DNA from 3 places in the Geodermatophilus sp. URMC 63 genome. Region 2 is predicted to be linked to each of the others. Evidence: riboswitches for the same ligand, from Rfam matches in the RefSeq annotation. Region 2 holds a riboswitch; each other region holds the start of a gene.
What was found. Region 2 has a riboswitch for cyclic di-AMP ahead of ACWIZO_RS17195 (LysM peptidoglycan-binding domain-containing protein). Riboswitches for the same ligand answer to the same signal wherever they lie in the genome.
Positions count from the first base shown of each region.

Region 1: linked by a shared signal. The riboswitch ahead of ACWIZO_RS18110 (aggregation-promoting factor C-terminal-like domain-containing protein) and the one ahead of ACWIZO_RS17195 (LysM peptidoglycan-binding domain-containing protein) in region 2 are both predicted to bind cyclic di-AMP.
Region 3: linked by a shared signal. The riboswitch ahead of ACWIZO_RS05385 (C40 family peptidase) and the one ahead of ACWIZO_RS17195 (LysM peptidoglycan-binding domain-containing protein) in region 2 are both predicted to bind cyclic di-AMP.

Region 1 covers NZ_CP199956.1:3,701,402-3,708,773, reverse strand. The annotation lists gene ACWIZO_RS18125 (DUF72 domain-containing protein) at 1-561, opposite strand, end outside; gene ACWIZO_RS18120 (class I SAM-dependent methyltransferase) at 635-1,294, opposite strand; gene ACWIZO_RS18115 (hypothetical protein) at 1,498-1,968, shown strand; gene ACWIZO_RS18110 (aggregation-promoting factor C-terminal-like domain-containing protein) at 2,223-3,200, opposite strand; cyclic di-AMP (ydaO/yuaA leader) riboswitch at 3,411-3,568, opposite strand; gene ACWIZO_RS18105 (hypothetical protein) at 3,755-4,678, opposite strand; gene ACWIZO_RS18100 (LLM class flavin-dependent oxidoreductase) at 4,921-6,018, shown strand; gene ACWIZO_RS18095 (FMN reductase) at 6,015-6,647, shown strand; gene ACWIZO_RS18090 (FMN-binding glutamate synthase family protein) at 6,732-7,372, opposite strand, start outside.
Region 2 covers NZ_CP199956.1:3,500,897-3,508,268, reverse strand. The annotation lists gene glgX (glycogen debranching protein GlgX) at 1-2,038, shown strand, start outside; gene treY (malto-oligosyltrehalose synthase) at 2,035-4,389, shown strand; cyclic di-AMP (ydaO/yuaA leader) riboswitch at 4,603-4,768, shown strand; gene ACWIZO_RS17195 (LysM peptidoglycan-binding domain-containing protein) at 4,774-5,376, shown strand; gene treZ (malto-oligosyltrehalose trehalohydrolase) at 5,489-7,243, shown strand; gene ACWIZO_RS17185 (dihydrofolate reductase family protein) at 7,245-7,372, shown strand, end outside.
Region 3 covers NZ_CP199956.1:1,093,714-1,101,085, reverse strand. The annotation lists gene ACWIZO_RS05400 (transglycosylase domain-containing protein) at 1-1,753, shown strand, start outside; partial or broken gene ACWIZO_RS05395 (YhjD/YihY/BrkB family envelope integrity protein) at 1,795-2,613, opposite strand; gene ACWIZO_RS05390 (hypothetical protein) at 2,664-2,888, opposite strand; cyclic di-AMP (ydaO/yuaA leader) riboswitch at 3,104-3,192, shown strand; gene ACWIZO_RS05385 (C40 family peptidase) at 3,228-4,394, shown strand; gene ACWIZO_RS05380 (DUF2568 domain-containing protein) at 4,521-4,898, shown strand; gene ACWIZO_RS05375 (hypothetical protein) at 4,867-5,421, opposite strand; gene ACWIZO_RS05370 (DUF3817 domain-containing protein) at 5,527-5,844, shown strand; gene ACWIZO_RS05365 (serine hydrolase domain-containing protein) at 5,859-7,190, shown strand; gene ACWIZO_RS05360 (hypothetical protein) at 7,276-7,372, shown strand, end outside.

The sequences.
Region 1 (7,372 bases), 200 kb from region 2:
GTCGTCCGGGCCGTGCAGCCGGACGTAGACGAACGGCGCGGTGGCCCGCAGCACGCACGGCAGGCCGGCGCCGCTCATCACGCAGTAGGCCGCTCCGTGCCGCTCGAGCAGCGCGAACACCTCCTCGACGTGCCAGCTGGGGTGGCGGAACTCCACGGCCACCTGCACCCAGTCCGGCAGCAGGGAGAGGAAGTACTCCAGGCGCGCGTCGTCGCGGGCCGCGGCCGGGTGCAGCTGCACCAGCAGCACGGCCCGCTTGCCGTCCAGCTCGTGCCAGGCCGCGGTCATCCGCTCGACCCACGCCTCCGGGGCGTACAGCCGCTTGGCGTGGGTCAGTCCGCGCGGTGCCTTGACCGACAGCCGGAACCCCTCGGGCAGCCGGTCGCGCCACCCCGCGAAGGTCGCCGTCCGGGGCCAGCGGTAGAAGCTCGCGTTGAGCTCGACGGTGCCGAACCGGCGCACGTAGTGGGCCAGCCGGTCGCGGGGCGGCGTCCCCGGCGGGTAGAGGATGCCGTCCCAGTGGTCGTAGCTCCAGCCGGAGGTTCCGACGTGGACGGCCACCGGTGCCGCCCTCCTCAGTGCCCGTGCCGGGCGACGGCGGTGCCGCGGGTGTGGTCGAGGGGGCCAGGAGCGCTCACGGCAGCCGCCACACCGTGGTGCGGCGCAGCCCCGGGCCCTCGGTCTCGGGCACGTCGTAGGCGGCGACGGGCTCCAGCCGCTCGTGCGGCAGGTAGGGCCGCCCCGGGTCGCCGACGAGCACCTCGCAGCCGCACGCCCGAGCCCGGTCGAGGAAGGGCAGCACCCGCTCGGTCATCTCCCGGTCGTAGCAGACGTCGCCGGCCAGGACGACGTCGACGGCCGGCGGCTCCCGGTCGAGGACGTCGCCGGCCACGCTGATCCCGGTCACCCCGTTCAGGCCGGCGTTGACGCCCACCGCCGTCCGGGAGAACGGGTCGACGTCGCTGGCCAGCACGTGGCGGGCGCCGGCGAGGACGGCGGCGATCGCGACGAGCCCGCTGCCCGACCCCAGGTCCAGGACGCGGTGCCCGGCCACCGTCACCGGCCCGTCGAGGACGGCGCGGGCGAGGGCCTGCCCGCCGGGCCAGGCCGCGGCCCAGAACGGCGGGGCCTCGCCGGCGCCGCCGGCCGCGTCCTCCATCGCCTCCCACAGGGCGACGACGTCGTCGGCGACGTGCAGCCGCACCTCCGGGACGAGCGAGGGCCGGCGCACCTGCGTGTGCGCGCGGACGAACCCCGCGGGCACCACGCGGGTGGCCGGCCCCCTCTCCGTCACGCCCCCAGTGTCACGTGCCGAGCCGGCGACGGTCGCGAGCGGCCCGGGTGACGGTCCGTGGCGCTGGGGTCCCACCACGGCCGGGTGGGAGACCGAGGCAGGGCCCGTCGGGTCGTGTCGTGGCAGTGCCGCGCGCAGGAGGACGGAGGGTGGGAGCTACACCTGCTGGGATCGGCGAGATCCGCACACCCCAGGAGGAGCGCATGGACACCGTCACCGCGACCGGCACGGTCAGGGAGGACGGCGGCCGGTTGGTCCTGATCCCGACCAGCCCGCCCGGGAGCGAGCCCCTGGTGGAGCTGGACCTGCTCGGGACGGACCTGCCGCCGGCCGGCGCTCGGGTGGCCGTCGAGGGGGGGCTGGACGGGCGGTCGCTGCACACCGCCCGCTGGCACCCCGGGCCGGGCACCCCCTCGGCCTGGCGTGTTCCCGCCGGCATCGCCGGAGTGTCCCAGGACGATGCCGACGTCATCACCCGCAGCACCCCCGAGGAGTGGTCGATCATCGGTCTCGGCCGGTCCACGGTGCCCGGCGGGCGAGGGGTGGTGGCGGTGCTGGAGGTCGAGCGGATCACTCCCGAGATCCGGGCGTGGTACGAGCGGCAGCCACCCGGGTCGGTACACCTGGTGCCCTCCATCACCCCGGACACCGCCTGCACCCCGGACACCGCCTGACCCGGCAGCGGCCACCCCGGAACGCGACACGGCCCCGCTAGCGGATGCCAGCGGGGCCGTGCTCGTGCCGGGTCCTCGTCCGCCCCGGAGTCCGCCCGGGTTCGCTCCCCTACGTCCCGCAGCGCCTCGTGCACGTGACGGCGCCGCGAGGTGCGGGCGCGGGGTCCCGCGCCGAGCCTGGTGACGAGTCGGATCGGCCTTGCTGCCGGGGTCCCGCGCCGAGCCGAGCGAGGCGTGGGGGCAGCAGGGTCCTCCTAGTACCAGCCGGTGGCCTGCGAGTGCGCCCAGGCACCGCACGGCGAGCCGTAACGGCTGTCGATGTAGATCAGGCCCGCGTCGATCTGCCGGTAGCCGTCGGAGGTCTTGGCGATGCCGGTGCTGGCCCAGGTGGAGTCCAGGAACTGCGGGATGCCGTAGGCGGTGCTGGAGGGGTTCTGCGCGTTGGGGTTCCAGCCGCTCTCCTTGCCCCACAGGTTCTCCAGGCAGCCGAACTGCTGGGCGCTGCCCACCTTGCTCATGGCGTAGTCCTTGAAGGAGCCGCGGGCGGCCGGCGCGGCGGCAGGTGCAGCCGCCGGTGCGGGGGCGGCCGGCGCCGCGGCGGCCCGCTGGGCGGCGGCGGCCTCGGCCGCGGCCTGGGCCTCGGCCGCGGCCTGGGCCTCGGCGGCGGCCTGCGCCTCGGCGGCGGCCTGGGCCTCGGCGGCGGCGCGGGCGGCCTCCTCCTCGGCGGCGCGGCGGGCGGCCTCCTCAGCGGCGCGGCGGTCGAGCTCGGCCTGGTCGGCGGCGGCCTGCGCCTCGGCGGCGCTGGTCTCCTCGGCGGAGCGCTCGTTGCGGGAGGCGGCGAGGTCCTCGAGCGGCGCGAGGTCGGCGGTCTGCGACGCCGCGGTCCCGGTCGGCTGCCCGGTGAGGCCGAGCTGCTCGGCCACGCTCACCGTGGAGCCGGCCGTCTCGGTGCCGGCCTCGGCGGCCGGGCCGCTCGTGCTCACCACGCCGACGACCAGGGCGCCGGCGGCGGCCGTGGCCAGCAGCAGGGCGGGGCGGCGCGGGCCCAGCGGGGGGCTGCTGCGCCGGGCGCGGGTGCGGGCCGGCAGGCCCAGGCGGCGGGCGCGACGACGGGGGGCGGTGTCCGCGGTGCCGACGGCGTCCATGACGGCGGTGTCGGCGGGCTTCGCGGCTGCGGACAGCTCGACGGTCTCGAGCGTGTGGGCAGGCGTGTGCGGGGTACGGCGGGGCATGAGGGTGAGGGCTCCGAGGGAGAGTGCGCGCGCGGCAGCCCGGTTCGCGGGCAGGGACCGGCGCACGGCGGTCGTCGGGTCCCCACGCGCGATCGGCGGCGCGGGGTCAGCAGGGCAGGGCGGCGGCCGGACTCAGATGGCGCGGTGGACGCGCACCCGGCGGCACCTGCGGGCCGCGGCGGCCCGGAGGCGGGGCATGCGGAGAGTCTCCGTTTCTTCCGATGCCGCCTACCGAGTTAGCTGACGGGTTCGGGCGGGAAGAAGCCCTACGCGCTGCGAGCGGAGCTCGGCAGGCGATTCACCCCAGGACTGCGGTGGGTCCCCGGCTCGCGCCCGCGGCTGCGGACACGACTCGGCGGCGTCCGGCCGGGCTCCCCGGGAGGGGACGAGACGACCAGCCGGACGTCACGAACGGTACGTGTCGTTACCTGCCCGTGACAACAGCAGAACGCGAGATGCACACGTGACACGAGTTACGGTGCAGTCGGCGCGGGCCATCCCTCGGCGACGGCGCAGGTCAGGACGCCGGGTCGCACGCCGGGTCGCACGCCGGGTCAGGACGCCGCGGCGACCTCGTTCCGGTTCCCGCCCCGATCGGCGTCCCCGCGCAGCGCCGTGACGTCGGCCGGGTCACCGTCCGGCGTCCGGGGGCCCTCGTCGCGGGCCGCGGCGTCGCGCCGGTCGGCGAGCACCGAGACGTCGTCGGGCAGCGCCCCGGTGCGCACCGTGTCGGTCCGCAGCGCGTCGGTGTCCGCCGGGTCGGGACCGCCCTCGTCGCCGCGCAGCACGCGGGCGAGACCGGCCAGGGCGTCGTCGACGTGCCCGTTCAGCACCCGGAGCGTCTCGCGCACCCCCTCCTTCTCGGCGCGCAGCGCGGCCAGCTCCGCCTCGACGGCGGCCCGCTCCCGCTGGGCCTGCGCCGCCGCCGCCCGCCGCGCCTCCTCGGCCTCGCGGTGCACCGCCTGCAGCTCGGCCGCCGCCTCCGCCCGCCGTGCGTCGGCCTCCCGCTGGGCCTGCTCGCGCAGCGCGGTCACCGCCTGGCGCATCTCCGCCACCTTGGCCAGGCGCGCCTCGGCCTCCGCGCGCGCCTCGGCACGCACCTGGTCGGCCTCCTCCTCGGCGCGCTGCAGCAGGGCGCGCGCATCCTCCGGGCTGGGGAGCGACTCCCGCTCACGTACCAGCTGGGCCAGCCGGCGGCGGGCGTTCTGCAGGTCACCGGAGCAGGCGGCGTAGCGGCTGAGCAGGTGGTCGTTCTCCCGGCGGAGCACCAGCAGCTCGGTCTCGGCCGCGGCCACGTAGTCGTCGACCTGCAGGCAGTCGTACCCGCGCAGTGCGTGTGTGAAGACCGGACCGGTGCCCAGCAGACCGTCGAGGCCCCTCGCCGGGACGTGCTCCGCGGCGGTGTTGCCCGTGAAGGCCGTGCGCCTGGCCGCGTCCGCCCCGGCGTCCGGAGCAGTTCCCTGCGAGTGCTTCGACATCCGGTCCCCCCGGTCCGTCATGCCCGCCCGGGCCCGTCGGGCGATCCAGGTGGTGGCCGCCAGACTCCCAGCCGGTTCACCCGATCGGTGGGTCGGACCAGGTCACGGGACGGTCACCGACGGAGTGGTCCGCCACGCCGTGGTCGCCCGACTACCGCCCGCAGCCGGAGCCGGGGAATGCCCGGCCGCCCACCACCGTTGGGCCGAACAGTAGTTGCACTCTCAACCACAGGGAGCACGAGATGCAGTTCGGCGTCTTCTCGGTCAGTGACGTCACGACCGACCCCACCACCGGCCGCACCCCCAGCGAGGCGGAGCGGATCCAGGCCATCGTCGCGATCGCGAGGAAGGCCGAGGAGGTCGGGCTCGACGTCTTCGCCCTCGGCGAGCACCACAACCCGCCGTTCTTCTCCTCCTCCCCCACCACCACGCTGGCCTACATCGCGGCGCAGACCTCGACGCTGCAGCTGTCGACGGCGACCACGCTGATCACCACCAACGACCCGGTGAAGATCGCCGAGGACTACGCGATGCTGCAGCACCTGGCCGGCGGCCGGGTCGACCTCATGATGGGCCGCGGCAACACCGGGCCGGTCTACCCGTGGTTCGGGCAGGACATCCGCAACGGCATCCCGCTGGCGGTGGAGAACTACGCGCTGCTGCGGAAGCTGTGGGACGACGAGGTCGTCGACTGGTCCGGCCGGTTCCGCACGCCGCTGCAGGGCTTCACCTCGACCCCGCGGCCGCTCGACGGCGTCCCGCCGTTCGTGTGGCACGGCTCGATCCGCAGCCCGCAGATCGCCGAGCAGGCCGCCTACTACGGCGACGGCTTCTTCTCCAACCACATCTTCTGGCCGAAGGAGCACACGCAGCGGATGGTCGAGTTCTACCGGTCCCGCTTCGAGCACCACGGCCACGGCTCGGCCGACCAGGCGATCGTCGGGCTGGGCGGGCAGGTGTTCGTGCGGAAGAACAGCCAGGACGCCGTCCGGGAGTTCCGGCCCTACTTCGACAACGCGCCGGTCTACGGCCACGGCCCCTCGCTGGAGGACTTCTCCCGCGAGACGCCGCTGACCGTCGGCAGCCCGCAGCAGGTCATCGAGCGCACGCTCGGCTTCCGCGACTACGTCGGCGACTACCAGCGGCAGCTGTTCCTCGTCGACCACGCCGGCCTGCCGCTGAAGACGGTGCTCGAGCAGCTGGACGTCCTGGGCGAGGAGGTCGTGCCGGTGCTGCGCCGGGAGTTCGCCGCGCTCAAGCCCGCGCACGTGCCCGACGCCCCCACGCACGCCTCGCTCGTCGCCGCCCGGCAGCGCACCCCGGAGGAGGTCTCGGCATGACCACCCGCACCACCACCCGGACCCTGGCCGTGGTCAGCGCCGGGCTGTCGACGCCGTCGTCGACCCGGCTGCTGGCCGACCGGCTGGCGACGGCGACCGTCGCGGCGCTGCGCGAGCGCGGCGAGGACGCCGTCGTGGAGGTCGTCGAGCTGCGCGAGCACGCCCGCGACCTGGCCGACGCCTTCGTCACCGGCTTCCCGGACGCGGCCCTGCGCGCGGCGATCGGGACGGTGACCGGCGCCGACGCGGTCATCGCCGTCACCCCGGTGTTCACCGCCTCCTACAGCGGGCTGTTCAAGTCCTTCGTCGACGTGCTGGACGAGGACGCGCTCACCGGGAGGCCGGTGCTGCTCGGGGCGACCGCCGGCACGGCGCGGCACTCGCTGGTGCTCGAGCACGCGATGCGGCCGCTGTTCGCCCACCTGCGCGCGGTGACCGTGCCGACGGCGGTGTTCGCCGCGAGCGAGGACTGGGCGGGTGGCGACGGCGGCGAGCTGTCGCGGCGGATCGTCCGGGCGGCCGGCGAGCTGGCCGACGTCGTGACCGGCCGGCCGGCGTCCGCCCGCCCGGCCGACCTGTTCGCCGACGTCCCCTCCTTCGAGGACCTCCTCCGCGGCAGCGGCGCCTGACCCGACCGCGATCACGGCGCCGGGACCACCCACCGGGCTCCGCAGGTCGTACCGGCGCCATGATCGCCGGGAGGGGTTCGGGCTTCAGCGGGCGGCGTCCTCCGAGGGGGGCGCCGTCCCGCCCTGGGGGGCCTCGCCCGTCATGATCGAGACGATCTCCGCGCGGTCGGCGGCCGAGGGCAGCCCCCAGCCGGGCTCGTAGCCGTACACGTCCCCGAGCGGCGTCGACGCGGTCCGCCCGTCCAGGATCTCCACCGAACCGGTGTCGATCAGCCCGGGGTGCTCGACGCCGCAGGCCTCGGCCACCTTGAGCAGGTCGCGGCGCAGCGTGGCCAGGTAGTTGGCCAGCCGCACCGACTTCAGCGCCGGGTCCAGGCCGTGCGCCAGCCAGGCGTTCTGGGTGGCGACGCCGGTCGGGCAGGTGTCGGTGTGGCACTTCTGCGCCTGGATGCAGCCGATGGCCAGCATCGCCTCGCGGGCGACGTTGACCATGTCGCAGCCCAGCGCGAACGCCACGACGGCGTTGTCGGGCAGGCCGAGCTTGCCGCCTCCGATGAAGGTGACCCGCTCGGCGAGGCCCCGGCGGGCGAAGGTGGAGTACACCCGCGCGAAGCCGAGCTGGAACGGCAGCGACACCGAGTCGGTGAAGATGAGCGGCGCGGCGCCGGTGCCGCCCTCGCCGCCGTCGACGGTCACGAAGTCCACACCGCGGCCGGTCGTGGCCA
Region 2 (7,372 bases):
CGCCCTCTTCAGCGAGGTCGCCGAGAAGGTCGAGCTCTGCCTGTTCGACGAGCAGGGCAACGAGGAGCGCGTCCGGCTGCCCGAGATGGACGGCTACGTCTGGCACGCGTTCCTGCCCGGCATCCAGCCCGGCCAGCGCTACGGATACCGCGTGCACGGCCCGAACGACCCCGGGCAGGGGCACCGCTGCAACCCGAACAAGCTGCTGCTCGACCCCTACGCCAAGGCGATCGACGGCGCGATCGACTGGGACGAGGCCTGCTTCGGCTACCGGTTCGGCAGCGACGAGCGCAACGACGACGACTCGGCGCCGCACATGCCGAGGTCCGTCGTCGTCAACCCGTACTTCGACTGGGGCGTCGACCGCCCGCCGAGGACGCCGTACAACAAGACGGTCATCTACGAGGCCCACGTCAAGGGCCTCACGATGACCCACCCGCGCATCCCCGAGGAGCTGCGCGGCACCTACGCCGGCATCGCGCACCCCGCGGTCGTCGAGCACCTGCAGTCGCTCGGCATCACCGCGATCGAGCTCATGCCGGTGCACCAGTTCGTGCAGGACGACACCCTGCTGCAGAAGGGCCTGCGCAACTACTGGGGCTACAACACGATCGGCTTCTTCGCCCCGCACAACGAGTACGCCCAGCAGACCGACGGGCAGCAGGTGCAGGAGTTCAAGGGCATGGTCCGGACCCTGCACGAGGCGGGCATCGAGGTGATCCTCGACGTCGTCTACAACCACACCGCCGAGGGCAACCACATGGGCCCGACGCTGTCGCTCAAGGGCATCGACAACCGGGCCTACTACCGGCTCGTCGAGGGCGACGAGCAGTACTACATGGACACCACGGGCACCGGGAACTCGCTCAACGTCCGCAACCCGCAGTCGCTGCAGCTGATCATGGACTCGCTGCGCTACTGGGTCACCGAGATGCACGTCGACGGCTTCCGCTTCGACCTGGCCTCCACCCTGGCCCGCCAGTTCCACGAGGTCGACCGGCTCTCGGCGTTCTTCGACCTCGTGCACCAGGACCCGATCGTCAGCCAGGTGAAGCTCATCGCCGAGCCGTGGGACGTCGGCGACGGCGGCTACCAGGTGGGCAACTTCCCGGCCCTGTGGACCGAGTGGAACGGCAAGTACCGCGACACCGTCCGCGACTTCTGGCGCGGCGAGGACGCGACCATCGGCGAGTTCGCCAGCCGGATCTCCGGCTCGGCCGACCTCTACAAGCACTCCGGGCGCCGGCCGGTGGCGAGCATCAACTTCGTCACCGCCCACGACGGGTTCACCCTCAACGACCTCGTCTCCTACAACGAGAAGCACAACGAGGCCAACGGCGAGGGCAACAACGACGGCGAGAGCCACAACCGCAGCTGGAACTGCGGCGTCGAGGGCCCGACCGACGACCCCGAGGTGCTCGCGCTGCGGGCGCAGCAGCGGCGCAACTTCATCGCCTCGCTGATGCTCTCGCAGGGCGTGCCGATGCTGCTGCACGGCGACGAGCTGGGCCGCACGCAGAACGGCAACAACAACGGCTACTGCCAGGACTCCGAGCTCACCTGGATCGACTGGAGCGACGTCGACGAGGGGCTGCTGGAGTTCACCAAGCTGGTGACCCGGCTGCGCACCGAGCACCCGACGTTCCGCCGCCGCCGATTCTTCCACGGCCGGCCGGTGCGCCGCGAGGAGGGCGACCCGGTGCAGGACGTCGCCTGGTTCACCCCTGGCGGCGAGCTGATGAGCGACGAGGACTGGGACGCCGGCTTCGCCAAGTCGCTGGCCATGTACCTCAACGGGCACGGCATCCGGGAGACCGACGAGCGCGGCGAGGACGTCCTCGACGACTGCTTCTACCTGGCCTTCAACGCCTCCCACGAGCCGATCGACTACACGCTGCCCCCCGGCGAGTACGCCGAGGGCTGGACCGTCGTGGTCGACACCGCCGAGTTCGGCGAGGTGGAGGCGGTGCAGGTCAAGGCCGGGGACACCGTGACCGTCGGGGCCCGCGCCACCGTCGTGCTGATGGCGGCGCCGTGAGCGAGGCTCCGCAGGGGACGGACGCCGCCCTCGAGCGCCGGCGGGCCGTCCCGACGGCGACCTACCGGCTGCAGGTGACCGCCGACTTCACCCTGGACGACGCGGCGGCCGTGGCCGGCTACCTCGCCGACCTCGGTGTCAGCCACGCGTACTCCTCGCCGTTGCTGCGGTCGGCGGCGGGCAGCACGCACGGCTACGACACCGTCGACCACGCGCACGTCGACGAGTCGCGCGGCGGGCAGGCGGGCTTCGACCGGCTCGTCGCCGCGCTGCACGAGCACGGGCTGGGCCTGGTGCTCGACCTGGTCCCCAACCACATGGGCGTGGCCGACCCGGCCGAGGCGCCGTGGTGGTGGGACGTGCTGCAGCACGGGCGCGACAGCCCCCACGCCTCGGCGTTCGACGTCGACTGGGACTCCGGGAACGGCCGGGTCCGCATCCCGGTCCTGGGCTCGGCCGACGACGTGGAGAAGCTGGAGGTGGTGGACGGGGAGCTGCGGTACTACGACAACCGCTTCCCGATCGCCCCCGGCACGGGCGAGGGGACGCCGCAGGCGGTGCACGACCGGCAGCACTACGAGCTGGTCGACTGGCGGCGCGCGGACTCCGACCTCAACTACCGCCGGTTCTTCGCCATCAACACCCTCGCCGGGCTGCGGGTGGAGGACCCCGAGGTCTTCGACGCCACCCACGCGACGGTGCTGCGGATGGTGGCCGGCGGCGCCGTCGACGGGCTGCGGATCGACCACCCCGACGGCCTCGCCGACCCCAAGGGCTACCTGGACCGGCTGGCCGAGGCCTCCGGCGGCCGGTGGACCGTGGTGGAGAAGATCCTCGAGCCCGATGAGGACCTGCCGGAGAGCTGGGCGACGGCGGGCACCACCGGCTACGACGCGCTCGCCGAGGTCGACGACGTGCTGGTCGACCCGGCCGGCGAGGCGGCGCTGACCGCGCTGGACACCGAGCTGTCGAGCCGCGAGGTCGACTACGCGCGGCTGGTGCACGACTGCAAGCGCGAGGTGACCGACGGGATCCTCGGGTCGGAGGTCGCCCGGCTGGTGCGGGTGATCGGCGCGCTGCCCGGCGTGGACCGGGAGCGGCAGACCGAGGCGCTGGCCGAGCTGCTGGCCACCTTCGGCGTCTACCGCTCCTACCTGCCCGACGGCCGCGAGCACCTCGACGCGGCGGTGGCCGCCGTCCGCGACCGCCGGCCCGACCTGGTCGCCGCCGTGGACGCCCTCTACCCGGTGCTATCCCAGGCCGGCACCGAGGCGGCCACCCGCTTCGAGCAGACCAGCGGCCCGGTGATGGCCAAGGGCGTCGAGGACAGTGCCTACTACCGCTGGGCGCGGTTCGTGGTGCTCAACGAGGTCGGCGGGGACCCGGCGCGGTTCGGCTCCACGGTCGAGGAGTTCCACGCGGCGCAGGGGCGGCGGGCCGAGCGCCGGCCGGAGTCGATGACCACGCTGACCACCCACGACACCAAGCGCAGCGAGGACACCCGGGCCCGGCTCGCCGTCCTCGCCGAGGTGCCGACCGAGTGGGCCGACCTCGTGCGCGGGTGGCTGTCCCGGCACCTGCTGCCCGACCGGCCGCTGGCGCACCTGGTGTGGCAGAACCTGGTGGGCGCCTGGCCGCTGTCGCGCGAGCGGGCGCACGGCTACGCCGAGAAGGCCGCCCGTGAGGCGGGCCTGTCGACGACGTGGACCGACGTCGACGAGGCCTTCGAGGCGCAGCTGCACGCCCTGGTGGACGCCGCCTACGACGACCCGGCGACCACCGGCGAGATCGAGGCGTTCGTCGACCGCGTCGGCGCGGCCGGGCGGTCCAACGCGCTGGCGCAGAAGCTGCTGCAGCTGACGATGCCCGGCGTCCCCGACGTCTACCAGGGCACCGAGCTCGAGGACCGCTCGCTGGTCGACCCGGACAACCGCCGTCCGGTCGACTACGACCTGCGCCGGCAGCTGCTGGCCCGGCTCGGCGAGGGCTGGGTCCCCGAGGTGGACGACACCGGCGCGGCCAAGCTGCTCGTCGTCTCCCGGGTGCTGCGGCTGCGCCGGGACTCCCCGGAGCTGTTCACCGGCTACCGCCCGGTGGAGGTCACCGGGTCGGCCGCCGGTCACGTCGTCGCCTTCGACCGGGGCGCCGACGGGGGCGACGGCGCGGTGACCGTGGCGACCCGGCTGCCCGTGGGGCTGGCGGCCACCGGCTGGGGCGACACGGCGCTGGCCCTCCCGACCGGCGCCTGGCGCGACGTCCTCACCGGCACGCGGGTGGTCTCCGACGCCGACGGCGTCCCGGTCGGCGAGCTGCTCGCCCGGCTGCCGGTGGCCCTGCTGGTCCGCGACTGAGAGCGGGTTCACACCGCCGCAGGGGCAACGGCCACTTGCAGCGGTGTGACCAGCAGGTCTCGGAACCGGCCGCGCCCCGGGAGGACGGCCGACACGCCCGGGACCGGTGGGACGGACGTGCCGTCCCGTGACCCAGTCGTTACGTTCGACCGCGCACCCGGCCGACAGAGAGCCGCGTGCCGGAGCCGGTCCGCCGAACCCCGTCCGCCGGCCTCCGTTCCACTGCACATCCAGGACGGGGGTGGGGGACCCATTCCGGCGCCTGCCACCACGGTCACGGGGACCGGGCAGCGCCTTGGGGTGAGGCCGCACGACGTGTGGCCGGGGCACCGATCGCTCCGAACCCGACAGCTCACCTCGCAGGCGGCGGATCGGAGTCCCCCCATGCGCACGTCCACCTCCCTGCTCCGCCGTGCCGTCCTCACGACCGGCGTGGCCGCTGCCGCGCTCGGCGTGGCCGCCGGTCCCGCCTCGGCCGCCGCCCCCAACGACTGGGACGCCGTCGCCCAGTGCGAGTCCAGCGGCAACTGGAGCATCAACACCGGCAACGGCTACTACGGCGGCCTGCAGTTCAGCCAGAGCACCTGGGCCGCCTTCGGCGGCACCGCCTACGCCGCGCGCGCCGACCTGGCGACCAAGGCCCAGCAGATCGCCGTCGGTGAGAAGACCCTCGACGCCCAGGGCCCGGGCGCCTGGCCGACCTGCGGCAAGGCCCTGAACCCGTCCGCGCCCGAGGCCGGTGCGGCTCCGGCCGCGGCGCCCGCCCCGGCGCCGGCCGCCGCTCCCGCTCCGGCGGAGCGGGAGCCCGTGGCCGCGTCGCGGGCCGACCGGCCGGCGGGTGGCAGCTACACGGTCGCCGCCGGCGACACGCTGTCGACGATCGCCGCGGCCCACGGCACGACCTGGGAGGCCCTGTTCGACCTGAACCAGGGCACGGTCAGCGACGCCGACCAGATCTTCGTCGGCCAGGTGCTGCAGCTCCCGTGACGCCGTGCGGCAGCCGGGGGACGCGCTCCCCCGGCTGCCGCCGCAGCGGTTGGCCCGCCGGTGGGCGGGCAAGAACCTCCGGTCACCCCGCACGACCCCTGGAGGCCCCCGCATGTCCGCACCCGTCGAGTTCGCCGTCTGGGCGCCGGTCCCCGAGCGGGTCCGGCTGCAGGTCGACGGAACGGTGCACGAGATGCGCCGGGACGACGCCGGCTGGTGGCGCGCCGAGGTCGAGGCCGCACCCGAGGCCGACTACGGCTACCTGCTCGGCGACGACGACACGCCCCGTCCCGACCCGCGCTCGCGCCGCCAGCCCGAGGGCGTGCACGGCCTGTCCCGCCGCTACGACCCGGCCACGTACACGTGGGGTGACCGCGCCTGGACCGGCCGCCCGCTGGCCGGCGGGGTCGTCTACGAGCTGCACGTCGGCACCTTCACGCCCGAGGGCACCCTCGACGCCGCGATCGGGAAGCTCGACCACCTCGTCGACCTCGGCGTCGACTTCGTCGAGCTGCTGCCGGTCAACGGCTTCGACGGCACGCACAACTGGGGCTACGACGGCGTCCTCTGGTACGCGGTGCAGGAGAGCTACGGCGGCCCGGCGGCCTACCAGCGCTTCGTCGACGCCTGCCACCAGCGCGGCCTCGGCGTCGTCCAGGACGTCGTCTACAACCACCTCGGTCCGTCCGGGAACTACCTGCCGTTGTTCATGCCGGTCTTCAGCGAGGGCGGGGCGAACACCTGGGGCAGCTCGGTCAACCTCTCCGGCCCCGACTCCGACGAGGTGCGGCGCTACATCCTCGACAACGCGCTGACGTGGCTGCGTGACATGCACGTCGACGGGCTGCGGCTGGACGCCGTCCACGCGCTGGTCGACGAGCGCGCCACCCACGTGCTCGAGGAGATGGCGCAGGAGGTCGACCGGCTGTCGGTCGCCGTCGGCCGGCCGCTGACGCTGATCGCCGAGAGCGACCTCAACGACCCGCGGACGGTGACGCCCCGCATCGCCGGCGGCCTCGGCATCTCCGCGCAGTGGAGCGACGACTTCCACCACGCGCTGCACTCGACCCTGACCGGCGAGGGGCAGGGCTACTACGGCGACTTCGCCGCGGCCGGGCTGGCCGGGCTGGCCAAGACGCTCACCGGCGCCTTCTTCCACGACGGCGCCTGGTCGAGCTTCCGCCGCCGGCACCACGGCCGCCCGGTGGACACCGCGGCGCTGCCGGGCTGGAAGTTCCTCGGCTACCTGCAGGACCACGACCAGATCGGCAACCGCGCGATCGGCGACCGCGTCTCGGCGTCCCTCTCCCCCGGCCTGCTCGCCGTCGGCGCCACGCTGGTGCTGACCAGCCCGTTCACCCCGATGCTGTTCATGGGCGAGGAGTGGGGCGCCTCGACGCCGTGGCAGTTCTTCACCAGCCACACCGACCCGGAGATCGGCCGCGCGACGGCCGAGGGGCGCAAGGGCGAGTTCGCCGGGCACGGGTGGGACGCCGACGAGGTGCCCGACCCGCAGGACCCCGAGACCTTCCGGCGCTCGAAGCTGGACTGGTCGGAGGTGCAGCGCGAGCCGCACGCGCACCTGCTCGGCGTGCACCGCGCGCTGATCGCCCTGCGGCGTGCCCACCCCGACCTCGTCGACCCCGACCTGTCGTCGGTAGCGGTCAGCTGGGACGACGCCGACCGGTGGCTGGTGGTGCACCGCGGGTCGCTGCGCATCGTGGCCAACCTCTCCGGCGAGCCCCGCGAGGTCGACCTCGACGTGCCGGCGCACGACGTCCTGTTCGCCAGCGGTGAGCTGCCCGCGCTCGACGGGACGACGGTGACCGTGCCGGCCGAGAGCGCGGCCGTGCTCACCACCGCCTGACGTGCGCCGGCTGCTGCCGACCCCCGGAGCCGAGCTGTCCGACGAGGACCTGGTGGCGGCCTACGCGCTGCCGGCCGGCCGGTCGGTGCGGGTGGACTTCGTGACCTCCCTCGACGGGGCGATCACCGT
Region 3 (7,372 bases), 2.4 Mb from region 2:
GCAGGGCCTCGTCACCGCCGACGAGGCCGCCGCCGCGCAGGCCGAGCCGCTGGGGCTGGCGCCCGGACCGGCCCCGCCCCGCGGCTGCGTGCAGGCCGGCGTCGGCCCGTTCGTCTGCGACTTCGTGCAGCGGCACCTGATCGAGGACCTCGGCCTGACCCAGGAGCAGCTCGACAACGGCGGCTACGTCGTCCAGACGACGCTGGACCCGGAGCTGCAGCGCTCCGCCGACGCCGCCGTGCTGCAGACGCTGGCGCCGCAGGACTCGCTGGCCGGCATGTTCACCGCCGTCGAGCCCGGAACCGGCCACCTGCTGGCCATGAGCGTCAACCGGACCTTCGGCTACGACCGGGCCGACCCGACGCAGGAGTCGTTCAACCTCAACACCTGGCCCAGCCAGGGCTCGGGCTCCACCTACAAGGTGTTCGTGGCCGCCGCCGCGCTGGCCCGCGGCTTCTCCTCGCACTACACGCTCACGGCGCCCGACCCCTACGTGTCGCGGGTCTACGGCGGCCCCTGCGAGGGCCGCGCCACCGACGGCCGGTACTGCGTGCGCAACGCCGGGTCGGGCTACCGGCCGACCCTCGACCTGACCACGGCGCTCTACCAGTCGTCGAACACGTACTTCCTCGCACTCGAGGATGCCCTGGGCAGCGTCGAGGAGCCGGTGCGGATGGCCGAGGCGGCGGGGCTGTTCCAGTTCAGCCCGCCGGGCCTGGCCCAGCAGATCGTCGACGAGAACCGCGGCTCGTTCACCTTCGGTGCCGAGGCCACCAGCCCGCTGGCGCTCGCCAGCGCGTACTCCACCTTCGCCGCCAGCGGCACCCGGTGCGACGTCGTCCCGGTCACCTCCGTCCTCGACGCCCACGGCCGGCCCGCCGTCGGTGCCGACGGCGAGCCGCTGGACGTCGGCGACCGCTGCACGCCGGAGGCGGTCCCGCCGGGCGTGGCCGACACCCTCACCCAGATGCTGCGCAAGGACGTCGAGCCGGGCAACCCCGGGCAGACCGGGTCACGCGCCTACGTGCCGGGGCACCAGATCGCCGGCAAGACGGGCACCTCGCAGGACAACTACTCGGTGGCCTTCGTGGGCTACACGCCCGAGATCACCGCGAGCGTCATGGTGCTCAACCCCAAGCGCAACGAGGACGTCGGCGGCTTCGGCGGCGGGAAGGGCGCCACGATCTGGCACGACGCGATGGCGCCGGTGCTGCAGGCGCGCGGCAGCGGCGAGTTCCCGCCCGCCGACCCCACCGTGCAGGACGGCAACACCCGGCCGGTGCCCGGGTGCTCCAGCGTGCGGGCCTGCGAGCGCGCGCTCGCCGATGCCGGGTTCACCTCCCGGGCCGTGCGCGTCGACAGCGACGAGGCGGAGGGCACGCTGCTGGGCACCAGCCCCCCGCGCGGCGGCCGCGCCGTCCCCGGCCAGCAGGTGTCGATCCTGGTGAGCAACGGCAGCGACTACGTCGAGCCGGCTCCCGAGCCCCCGGCCGCCCCGGCGCCGGACCCCCGGCCCGCACCGGAGACGTCCTCGGCGCCCGAGCCGCCCCCGCCCGCCCCCGCGCCCGAGGCGCCGGCCCCGGAGCCCGCGCCGGCACCCGAGCCGCCGCCACCGGCACCGGAACCGGCCCCCGAGCCGGCACCGGAACCGGAGCCGGCTCCCGAGCCGCCGGTGGCCCCGGCGCTGCCGGGGCCGGAGCTGCCCGTACCCGGACTGCCGCCGGGGTTCTCGCCGGGGTTCCCGCCGGGGTAGTCCTCCTGCTGCCGCTGGCCCAGGAGTTCGTCGAGGGACTGGGTGAGCAGCCACCCGGCGAGCAGCACCAGGTGCAGCATGAACATCCACAGGCCGACGGCCACCACCGCGCCCACGGCGACGAGGCCGCCGAAGGGCGCCCCGAGGTCCAGGGGCAGCGACAGGAACACCACGAACCCCTGCAGGAACCCCGACAGGCACGCCGCGGTGAACAGGGCGCCGCACGCCACCGCGCGCCGGCGGTGCCGGCCGGCGGCGACCACGCCGAAGCCCCAGGCGAGGGGCACGGTGAGGACGAACAGCACGGAGTAGTAGCCGACGAAGAAGCGGCCGACCGCCGGGCCCACGCCGTCCTGCTGGGCCAGGTCGGCCATGAAGCGGGCGGCCAGCAGCAGCGGGTACAGCAGCACGGGGGTCACGACGACCAGCGGCAGCGTGAGCAGCCGTCCGCGCCAGCCGGTGAGGGTGTCGGTGTCCCGGTGCCGGCTGAAGCGCAGCAGGGCGCGGCGCAGGCCCTCGCCGTAGAAGGAGAGGGGCACCAGCGCCAGGACGAAGCCGAGCAGGTCCAGCCGGACCCCGGCGGAGGCCAGCCGCTCGACCGCGCCGGGCGCGCCCAGCTCGGCCGGCAGGAGCTCGGTCAGCCGGCCGACGAGTGCCCGCACCTCGGCGGGTGAGGTGGCCAGCGCGGTGAGCCGCACGGCCACCAGCAGCAGTGGCACGACCGCGATGCCCGCGTAGAAGGTCAGCCCGGCGGCGATGAGGGCGAGGTCGCGGCCGCGCAGCAGGCGCCGGGCGCCGACCAGGAGCGCGCGCGTCGCGGCGCCCAGCCCGGCCGCCGTCCACCTCCGTCCCCGGCTCACCGGCTCACGACCCGGGCGGTCGCGCGCCCGCCGACGGTCCGGGGCAGCGCTCAGCCGCCGGGGTTCGCGTCGTCGGTGGTCGGCGCGTCGTTGCCCGGGTTCTCGCCGGTCTCCTGGCAGCTGGCGTCGTTGGGGTTGCTCGCGTCCTCTCCGCTGGAGTCGCAGTTGGTGGGCCCCCGGGAGAAGTCGGTGTTGTCGCCGCAGGCGACCAGTGAGCCGAGGAGGGCGAGCACGACGAGCGGCCGGGCGAGGCGCGAGCGCGTGGAGGAGGACATGCCCGACTCGTGCTCGTCCCGGCGCCCTCCCAAACGGGTGTGCCGGAACCGGGCGGCGACCCACCGGTCGGGTGTGAGCGGGATGACGGGAAAGTACTCATTGTCACGAGCCGGTTACGCCCTTACGCTGTGTACGTCCAACGGGGCGTTCCGTCACCTACCTGGGTGACACCCCGTGGACGCCGTCGAGCCGGTCCTCCCGCGAGGGGGGCCGGGCCGGGGACCCAACGCAGTCCCGGGGTGAAGCGTGCGCGGTCCGCGCGCGCCGGGCGACTCCACGCCCGAACCCGTCAGCTAACCCGGTAGGCGGCCTGGGAGGAGAAGGAGAGACGCCGACCCGTGGCGCCCCTGAGCACGTCCGTCGCCTGCCTGACCGCGACCACCCGGTCGCGCCGCCGCGTCGTCCTCGCCCTCGTCGGCGCCCTGGGCATCGGCCTCGGTCTCGGGAGCGTCCCCGCGCCGGCCGCCGCCGAGGAGCCCACCACCGCGGCCGAGGCCGCCGAGCTCGTCGCCGCCCGCGGGCACGACCTCGAGGTCGTCACGGAGCGGTTCAACGAGGCGCGCGAGGGGCTGGCCGCCCAGCAGGCCGCCGCCGACGCCGCGGCCGCGACGCTGACCCAGGCCCAGGCATCGGTGGACACCGCCCGCGACCAGGTGGTCGGGATCGCCCGGTCGGCCTACACCGGCGACGCGATGGGCCCGCTGCAGGCCCTCATGACCAGCCAGGACGCCGACGAGTTCGTCAACCGGGTGACCCTGCTCCAGGGCGTCGCCGGGTACCAGAACGGCCTGCTCGGCGAGGCCGTCACGGCCACCGAGACCGCGACCGCGGCACAGACGGCGGCCGCCGAGGCCGCCGCCGAGGCCCAGCGCCGGTACGACGACGTCGCCAGCCAGCAGGCCGGCCTCGAGGCGCAGATCGCCGAGTACCAGGCCGACTTCGCCCGGCTGAGCGCCGAGGAGAAGCGCGCCGCCCTCGAGGCCGCCGCCGCCGCGCACGCCGCCGAGGAGGCCCAGCGGGCCAGCCGCGACGAGGAGCGCGCCGCCGCGACCTCCGGGAGCGCGCCCGCGTCGTCCCCGGGCTCCTCGTCCCCGTCCTCGTCGTCGTCCCCGACCTCGAGCGCCCCGGCCGCCGTGCCGTCGGGTGGGGGCAGCGGCGCCGCCGCGACGGTGGTGGCCACGGCCATGGCCCAGCGCGGCAAGCCCTACGTGTGGGCGGCGGCCGGCCCGGGCTCCTTCGACTGCTCCGGCCTGACCCAGTACGCCTTCCGCGCCGCGGGCATCAGCCTCCCGCACTCCAGCGGCATGCAGTCGCGCATGGGCACCGCGGTCTCCCGGGCCGACCTGCAGCCCGGTGACCTGGTCTTCTTCTACAGCCCGGTCAGCCACGTCGGCATCTACGTCGGCAACGGCCAGATGGTGCACGCCCCCACCTCCGGCGACGTGGTCAAGGTGGCCAGCATCGACGCGATGGGCGGCTACGCCGGCGCCCGCCGCCTCACCTGACGCGGCGACCGCTCGCGGAGCCCCGGCCCTCCCTCGGGAGCCGGGGCTCCGCTGCGTCTGGACGCCGGCCGATCGGTGTGGAACGCTGCTCGCATAAAAGAGCAGTGCTCACAGCAGGAGGCCGGGATGCGCCGTACAGGGGCATGGACGTGGGCGGCCGCCGCCCTCCTCTCGGAGACGGCGGCGCTGGGCGTGCTGGCCTGGTGGGGGGCCACCGTGCCGGAGGCGGTCGCCCTCCGGGTGCTCCTCGGAGCGGGCCTGCCGGCGGCTGCGGCGGTGCTGTGGGGTCTGTTCGCCGCGCCCCGCGCCGCCGTCCGGGCGCGGGCGCTGCTCGTCCTCACGAAGCTGGCCGTGCTCGGGGGCGCGGTCGCCGCCCTGGCCGACCTCGCCGGGCCCGTGCCGGCCGCCGTCCTGGCGGTGGTCGCGGCCGCCGGCGCGCTGCTGTCCGACCCGGCGGCCCTGCAGCCGCCGGTCAGGGACGCGGCGGCTGCCCGGGCGCGCTGACCCGCTGCAGCAGGCCCCAGACGAAGGCCGCCGTGGCGCCCGAGGGCAGGCGGACCTCCCAGCGGGTCACGACGCCGGGGTCGACGTCCACGGCGCCGGGCAGCCCGCTGACGTCGCCGACGACGTGCTCCCACACCCGCAGCCGCCCCGCGGTCGCCGGCGGCACGGGTGAGCCGGGCGCCCGGACGAGGTGCTCGTGCAGCACCGTCGCGCCCGGGCCCGCGACGACCTCCCAGCGCAGGTGCGGCCACAGCGGCAGCGGCCAGCGGCGCACCTCGAGGTCGAGGTCGCCGAACCGGCGCTCCTCGACCTGCTCCGCCGGCCCCAGGACGGCGGCGCGCAGCGCCAGCCCGCGCGGCGCCCGCGGCGCGTGGTGCAGCGCCTGCCAGCGGGTGTGGGCGGCGTGGGCCTCGGCGCGGGTGGCGCCGAGGCGGGGGAGCGCCCCGGCGACCAGGTCGGGACGCAGGTCGGCCATGCGGCGGAGCAGCACGAGGCAGAACTCCCGCCGCGCCAGACCCCGCACGCCCACCGACCCTGCCACGGAGGTCACACCGCCGGCCGGGACCCTCGACGTCCGGTCGCCGTTGGACAGGGGAGACCCGACCGTCCACCGGAGGACCTCCCCGCGATGAACCCCCGCACCGTCGTCCTCGCCTTCCGCGTCGTCGCCGTCGCCGAGGCGCTGTCCTGGGTCGGCCTGCTCGCCGGCATGTACGTCAAGTACGTGCCGGCGACCACGGAGGCGGGCGTGCAGTTCTTCGGCCCGGTGCACGGGGCGGTGTTCGTCGCCTACGTCCTCGTCGCCCTGGTCGCCGCCCGCGTGCTCGGCTGGTCGCGGTGGACGGCGCTGCTCGCGCTGGCCGCCTCGGTGCCCCCGCTGGCCACGGTCGTCTTCGAGCGCTGGGCCGCGCGCACCGGCCGCCTGCAGGAGCCCGCGCGCGCCTGACCTACCGTGCGGGCATGCCGGAGCCCGTCCTCCCCGCGACCGCCCGCACCCTGCTCGCCCGCACCGCCCGGGTGCAGCGCGACGGCCGGGCGCCGAGCCTGGTCGCCGGCGTCGTCCGGGACGGCGGGCCGGCGTGGTCGACCGGCCGCGGTGACGTCGACGAGCCGCACACCGACGTCCAGTACCGGCTCGGCTCGATCAGCAAGACGGTCACCGCCGTCGCGGTGATGCGGCTGCGCGACGAGGGCCGCCTCGGCCTCGACGACCTCCTCGACCGGCACCTGCCGGGCACGCCGTTCGGCGACCGCAGCGTCGGGCAGCTGCTGTCGCACCTCGCCGGCGCCGCGGCCGAGAGCCCCGGCGGGTGGTGGGAGCGCGTCCCCGGCGGGTCGCTGGCCGACCTCGGGCTGGCCGGCGAGCACGTCGTCCTCGGGGAGGCCCGCCGCTTCCACTACTCCAACCTCGGGTTCGGCCTGCTCGGCGAGCTGCTCGCCCGCGTGCGCGGCCGGTCGTGGGCCGACGTCGTCACCGCCGAGGTGCTCGGCCCCCTGGGGATGACCCGGACGACGACGCGCCCCTCCGGCCGGGCCGCCCAGGGCCACGCGGTGCACCCGTGGGCCGACGTCGTGCTGCCCGAGCCGGAGCACGACGCCGGCGTCATGGCCGCGGCCGGGCAGCTGTGGGCGACGCTGGCCGACCTCGCCCGCTTCGCCGTCTTCCTGCTCGGCGACACCGGCGACGTGCTGTCGCCCGCGACGCTGGAGGAGATGGCGGTGCCGGCCGGCGTCGACCCCTCCTCGCCGGCGTGGTCGGCCTACGGGCTGGGCCTGCAGGTGCTGCGCGTCGACGGGCGCACGCTCACCGGCCACGGCGGCTCGATGCCCGGCTTCCTCGCCGGGGTGTTCGTCGACCGCGAGGAGCGCACCGGCGGGGTCTCGCTGGCCAACACGACCAGCGGCCTGGACGCGCTGGTCCCGGGCCTGCTGGCCGACCTGCGCGCCGCCGAGCCGCGGGTGGTCGACCCCTGGGTGCCCTCGCCGGCGCCGGTGCCGCTCGAGCAGCTGGGGATCTGGTACTGGGGCCCGGCGCCGCTGGCCCTGCGCGCGCTGCCCGGCGGGCTGCTGCACCTGGGGCCGCTGCCCGGGCGCGCGGGGCGGGCCAGCCGCTTCCGGCGGCGCGACGACGGCACGTGGGTGGGCCTGGACGGCTACTACGCCGGTGAGCCGCTGCGCATCGCCGCCGACCACCTCGACCTCGGCACGTTCGTGTTCACCCGCACGCCCTACGACCCCGCCGCCCCCGTCCCCGGCGGCGTCGACGAGGCCGGCTGGGGGCTGCCGCGCTGACCCCGCGAGATCTGCACACTCGTCCCCTTCCCGGTGCCGATGGAGGCGAGTGTGCACATCTCGCGGTCGGGCGGGCGGCGGCGGTGTGTCCGGCGCGCGTCCGGAGACGTTCCGCGAGGTGGTCGCGCACCTCGCGGTCACCACCCGGGCCACGCTCCGGTCCGTCCTCGGCGACGCGATCC